One region of the Oceanobacillus sp. FSL K6-2867 genome, then DNA from elsewhere that is predicted to be linked to it. Evidence: predicted binding sites of a transcription regulator. Region 1 holds the regulator's gene; the other holds the start of a gene.

The links. Region 1 encodes CtsR, which represses protease genes until heat stress. Its sites were predicted from a motif close to ATGGTCAATAAAGGTCAAACA; they were not measured.
Region 2: the regulator CtsR is predicted to act here: its motif matches at 1,121-1,141, upstream of clpP (ATP-dependent Clp endopeptidase proteolytic subunit ClpP).

The regions. Positions count from the first base shown of each region.
Region 1 covers NZ_CP150144.1:1,982,987-1,986,392, reverse strand. The annotation lists rRNA gene rrf (5S ribosomal RNA) at 70-185, shown strand; gene NSQ77_RS09885 (hypothetical protein) at 399-656, shown strand; gene NSQ77_RS09880 (MgtC/SapB family protein) at 1,020-1,676, shown strand; gene NSQ77_RS09875 (CtsR family transcriptional regulator) at 1,867-2,334, shown strand; gene NSQ77_RS09870 (UvrB/UvrC motif-containing protein) at 2,377-2,925, shown strand; gene NSQ77_RS09865 (protein arginine kinase) at 2,922-3,406, shown strand, end outside.
Region 2 covers NZ_CP150144.1:3,645,326-3,648,731, reverse strand. The annotation lists gene NSQ77_RS17595 (MarR family transcriptional regulator) at 432-923, shown strand; gene clpP (ATP-dependent Clp endopeptidase proteolytic subunit ClpP) at 1,209-1,799, shown strand; gene NSQ77_RS17585 (HPr family phosphocarrier protein) at 1,882-2,136, opposite strand; gene whiA (DNA-binding protein WhiA) at 2,338-3,288, opposite strand; gene NSQ77_RS17575 (YvcK family protein) at 3,375-3,406, opposite strand, start outside.

The DNA.
Region 1 (3,406 bases):
ATTAAAAAAGACCTTGCATTTCTATTTCGAAATGCATATAATAAAACTTGTCCTTATTTTTTAGGATTGTCTGGTAGCAATAGCGAGGAGGCCACACCTGTTCCCATACCGAACACAGAAGTTAAGCTCTTCAGCGCCGATGGTAGTTGGGACTTTGTCCCTGCAAGAGTAGGACGCCGCCAGGCAGATGAAAAAGAGTTAAAATACAAATATTGTATTTTAACTCTTTTTGTATATTATAACCTTGACTTGATTCCTTCCTATAAGAAAAAATAGATAATGGTGTTTAGAGCTAACGATGGTATTGAAATAGATAAATGCAATAGCATCGTTTTTTTGATCTTTCTACAGATACTTGAAAGACAATAAAAGCGGTTTATTTATAAAGAAGGGGTTTGATGGATATTATAAGGCAGTTTCTTGAATCAGAAATAATGGATTTAGAAATCTACAAAGTAATTCATGATTTTATTGCATTAGATAATTTCCGATATGGGGTATATGAGGGTAATCAATATATGATTAGGAAAGTAAATAATAATCATATTCAAATTGAGGATTATGTTGCCGTATGCAATACTGGTGTACCTCATGTAGAAATATATAACAGAGGCAAGCTCTTACATGTTTTAGAAATGTACAAAAATACCTTTTAAAATGCCTTATTTGACATAAGATTACTTAATTATTACTTAGTGAGATAAAGAGCCAAATGATTTGACATGTTTTATAAGTTAAATTGAATTTTCGACATTCAAGTAAAAAATTGCATTTTTTGCGGTAAGTAAACCAGTAAACTTTCTTTTATTTTCATCTCTCATATATACTTAGCAAAGTTTAAAAAGCATTGTAATAAGGAATGAGCCCAGAGTAAGGTATTTTATTGGATGGTTCTAACATATGCTAAAATGATTCATTTTTATATAGAAATAGAATAAAAATAGATAGTAACTCTTTAAAAGGGGGGATAATCATTGCAATCATGGACAGATCAACTATTAGGAGAAGACTTTTTATTAATGGTTACCAGGTTGCTTGTTGCACTTGTATTATCTGGTTTAATCGGTTTTGAACGGGAGATTAACAATCATTCCGCTGGGTTCCGCACGCATATTCTTGTTGGTGTGGGTGCTTGTTTAATGATGATATTATCCCTGTTTGGCTTTAGTGCATTTAATGAAGTAAATGATAATATACGTTTTGATCCTGCACGTATTCCTTCCTACGTTATTAGTGGGATTGGTTTTCTTGGAGCCGGGACGATTATTGTTTATGGTGGAACTGTCCGAGGCTTGACTACAGCAGCTTCTATCTGGACTGTGGCTGGAATTGGCCTTGTGGTAGGCGCAGGAATGTATAGTGTTGCTATTTTCACAACGCTAATTATATTAATCAGTCTGATTTTCCTAAATCATATTGAAAGAATATTTCCTAGATCAAGAACTACTATGTTTATCGAATTGGTGGTTGATGAAACGATTGAAATTAATAAGGTGCTGGAGATACTTGAAAAACACCACTTTTCCATTACAAATATTGAGATTATTAGACAAGAAAGCAGTTTAAGGAAATTTTATATAAAAATGAATCGGAAAGATAGGCAGCATCTTATTAAGATTTTTGAAGAGATTTCGCAGCTTCAGGGCATAAAGAGTATCTCTGAATTAAATAAATAATGAAATTCCAAAAAACCTTACATAGATAATTTGTGTAAGGTTTTTGGTTTCGTTTTTGTAAATTTTGTCTAAGATATATATAAGTAGTTTGCATCTCCTCCGTTTTGACGTATAATAAGATTATAGTCAAAGATAGTCAAAGTCAAAAGAATAACATGCTGGATAATTCATACAGAAAGGTGTAGGGCAGATGAGCAATATTTCGGATGTAATTGAACAGTATCTGAAAAAGGTTCTGCAGGCGAAGGGGCAGAATGCAATTGAGATTAAGCGAAGTGAAATTGCAGATCAGTTTCAGTGTGTTCCTTCTCAAATAAATTATGTCATTAATACGCGTTTTACTGTAGAAAAAGGGTATATAGTAGAGAGTAAGCGGGGCGGTGGTGGCTATATTCGTATCATGCGAATAAAGCATCAGGATAAGTCTGAACTTATTGATGAAATTATCCAGATGATTGATGGTTCTGTTTCTCAGCGATCGTCTATTGATGTTTTGGAACGTCTATTGGAGGAAGGTATTATCACAAAGCGTGAGGCAAAGATTATGCTTAGTGCAATTGATCGTACGACATTAGCTTTTCAACTTCCATTAAGAGATGAATTACGTGCTCGCATATTATCCAAAATGCTTTTAACGCTAAAATATGCAAATGAGTAAAGCAGTATTTTGCAAATAATTTTGGTGAAGGGGGAATAGATATTGGAATGCCAGGAATGTCATGAACGCCCAGCCACACTGCATGTAAAACAGGTAATTAATGGGCAAGAAACAAAGGTAAGTATGTGTGAGACATGTGCCAAGAAGAAGGGATATATCACATATCCGGAGGAAGGTTATTCGCTTCACGATTTACTAACAGGTTTATTTAATTTTGATAATTTTAATATGACCAACATGAGCGAAAATCAAATAAACCAAGTAAAAGAGCTGCAATGTTCGAATTGTGGAATGACGTTTGCAAAGTTTAAGCAAGTTGGTAAGTTTGGCTGTGCGCATTGCTATGAATCCTTCGCTTCCAAATTAGAGCCGATATTTCGCAGGGTTCACTCTGGCAATACGAAACATTTTGGAAAAATTCCAAAACGTGCTGGCAGTGGCTTACAATTAAAAAAACAGCTGAAAAACTATCGCGAAGAGTTGCAGCAGTTGATTGAGGCGGAAGCTTTTGAAGAGGCTGCAAATGTTCGTGATAAAATAAGGGCATTGGAAAAAGGGGATAAAGAGCCGGAAGCAGGTGATGAGTCTTGAGCTTAGAGCATTTTATCAAAGAAGCGCTTAGCCCTTGGATGTACCAGCAAGGGCCTGATAACGATATTGTGATGAGCAGCAGAATTCGTTTAGCACGGAACTTTGCCAATGCAACATACCCAATACTTGGCGAAAATGAAAAGTTGGATAAAATTCGTAGTTTTTTTAAGAAAGAATATGAACATCAAAACTTTCAAAGCTATGAAAATCTAGAATTTGTATCTATTAAAGACTTGTCGCCTGTAGAAAAGCGTGTACTGGTGGAAAAGCATTTAATTAGTCCTCATTTAGTGAAGCATGATGAGCATGCTGCTGTTATGATTTCGCAAAATGAGCAGGTTTCCGTCATGATAAATGAAGAGGACCATATTCGTATTCAGCTTTATTTTCCAGGGTTACAATTAAAAAAGGCACTGGAAGAGGCATTCCAATTTGATGATTGGATTGAAGAGAAGGTAAATTATGCATACGATGAAACGAA
Region 2 (3,406 bases), 1.7 Mb from region 1:
TTCTCACCTCTTTTTTAGTTTTGCATTTGCACTTAATGACGTACGTTAATAGTCTTAATACTTTTCTACCAGTCAGAAGCCATTAGAAAATTGGCTTTTCGCCAAAGCTTTCACTCCGTAAAGTGCGCAGTATTTTATTGATACCTATAACATTATTTGTAATTTAAAAGAAATATTTCTCAATAAAAGAAAAGCCACTTATACCCGAACAGCAATTAGTCACTTTATAACTATAAACCTTTCAATTTTTAACCACAAACTTTAAATTCGGTTGTTTTTGTATGTTTTATACGTACAATTTAAATTGCATGAACTTCACCTTGATTATTCGTTTATTTCCGCTTATTTGCTCCAAAATACTACCTAACAGCATATTTTTAATACTTGCTATTTTCATGTATGCTTTTATTGGGGATGTATAGGAGGATGCTATGGAGAAGCTTCACACGAACGATAATATAATAGTAAATATCATGATCGAATTCTCAAAGACAATTGAATTGTTTGGATTAACAACCTTAGAGGCAAGATTGTTTGCATATCTTTATTTATCAGAAGAGACCCTGACATTAGATGAGATGGCAGAAGCATTAGGAAAAAGCAAAGCATCTATTAGCACGAACATCCGAAGTCTGGCCGAATTAAACCTTGTTACACGTGTATGGAAAAAGGGTGTACGAAAAGACTTATACCAAGCTGATTCCCAACTATTTAAAACATTTATGACTTCCTTTCAGAGGAAATGGATCGACATAGCCCGCCGTCAAAAAAGTTCCCTGGAAGAAATAAACAACTACTATATAAAACAAAGCAGCCGTGAATTAACACTAGATGAGCAAACAAACCTAACAGAACGATTAAATGAAATCATCACCTTTCATGCTCAAATAGAAACGCTTTTTAAGAACATGAAATCAGATTAAGCAACATACTATTCTATATAGTTAGCTAATAATTAGCAGTGATATAATAAAAGCCGAGTAAGAAATGAAAATGCAAATTTCTTACTCGGCTTTTATTTATCAAACTCCCTATATTGATGCTTAACTTAATAAAAAGGTTTATAATGCAAAAATAAGGGTATCATGGAGTATAGATTTTTAAGAAATACATTTCTTTTTGTTTGACCTTTATTGACCATTCAGCTATTATGAAATTATATCCATAAAAGTGGGTGTACGATGTTACAGACTAAAGGAGGATTTACAATGAATTTAGTACCTACAGTTATTGAACAAACCAACCGTGGAGAGCGCGCATATGATATTTACTCACGTTTACTGAAAGACCGCATTATTTTACTAGGAAGTGGAATTGACGACAATGTGGCTAACTCGATTGTAGCCCAATTGCTTTTCCTTGAAGCAGAAGATCCAGACAAAGATATTTCATTATACATTAACTCACCGGGTGGATCCATTACAGCTGGTATGGCAATTTACGATACGATGAATTTCATCAAGCCAGATGTATCTACAATTTGTATCGGCATGGCAGCATCAATGGGTGCGTTCTTACTTACTGCTGGTGAAAAAGGAAAACGCTATGCATTGCCTAATAGTGAAATTATGATTCACCAGCCTTTAGGTGGAACTCAAGGACAGGCAACAGATATTGAAATTCATGCGAAGCGTATTATTGAAATTAAGCGCAGAATGAATGAAATTATGGCCGAAAAAACAGGTCAACCATTAGAAGTAATTGAGCGTGATACAGAGCGGGATAACTTTATGACTGCACAAGCATCTGTAGAATATGGTTTGATTGACAAAATTTTAGAGCGTAAAGAAGAAAAATAAGCAACAATAAACTTTTGAGCCTGCGAGAACATTATTTTGTTCCCGCAGGCTCTTTATATAGCATTTATCTCCAATCCTGCCTCTAAGGTTTTGCAACAAACGAAATGAGATGATCTACAGCGATCTGTTCATCAGCGCCATCACCAATTAATACAATATCTTCGCCCTTTGTAATTGCAAGACTCATTAGGCCCATTATACTTTTTGCATTTACTTTTTTTCCATCTTTCTCTAGAAATATATTTGCAGAATAGCGATTCGCTTCCTGTACAAATTGTGCTGCTGGTCTAGCCTGCAAACCTGTCTCCAATTCCACCTTAACCGACCTTTCAATCAAATCGTCCATCCTCCTCATTTTAGAAAACGCTATCATATAAAAACATGACAGAAATTTTCTTTCACTTTTTTATGCAGATAGAAAAGTAATATACTTTCCTATCTGCTTATAAAATTTCTGCCTTTATTTCAATTAAACGGTAATCCTTTGAATTATCAGTATTATAACACGAATAGCAAAACGAATGTACTAATTTACTTACTAATTCTTTAAGATTGTTTCCCCGCGTCGTATTTTATCTGCAAAGTCATCAATTTTTTTCAATCGATGATTCACTCCTGATTTGGAAATCTTGCCACTTGCTACTAATTCTCCTAACTCCTTTAAGGAGACATCCTCATGCTGGACACGAAGCTTGGCAATTTCCTGTAATTTCTCAGGCAGTTGATCTAAACCAACTGTTTTATCTATCAGCTTAATATTTTCAATTTGTCTGAATGCCGCTCCTATTGTTTTATTTAAATTGGCTGTTTCGCAATTAACTAATCGGTTGACAGAGTTCCGCATATCTCTTACGATTCGGACATCCTCAAATTTAAACAGTGCATTATGCGCACCAATAATGCTTAAAAACTCCGTGATTTTCTCAGCTTCCTTAATATAAACAATATATCCGTTCTTTCTTTCCAATGTACGGGCACGTAAGTCAAACGCATTCAATAATTCACATAATGCATCATTATGATCCTGATAGAAGTTAGATATTTCAAGATGGTAGGATGAGGTTTCTGGATTGTTAATTGAACCTCCTGCAAGAAACGCACCGCGTAAATAGGACCTTCGGCAGCATCCGCTTTCCAAATATTTTTTGGAAATTGTACGAACAACCTTATAGGGCTCATGGATAATATCCAAGTCCTCCAAAAAGGGCTCCACATCATCTTTCATCCGTACAATATATACATTATTCTTCTTCAATTTCATTTTTTTACGGACGAGCAGCTCTACTGGGAGCGAATAATTCGCTTTAATTAATGTATATATTCTTCTTGCGATTGCAGCATTTTCTGTTTGTACATCAAGTGAATAGCCATATCTTGATAATGAAACAGCACCATTCATTCTTATTAATGCTGCCAGTTCTGCAACTTGGCAGCATTCGTCAACTTCAATTGTTGTCAATTCCTTTTTAATTTCTGAAGCAAAGGACATGAGATCCCCCCTTTACCATTGCTCATAAATCTGAGTTATTCTTTTTGTAATGATTGTTCAAAAAGTCTGGTCCTTCTATTCAGCGTCTATAATATTGAATATAATAACTTTGCAATTT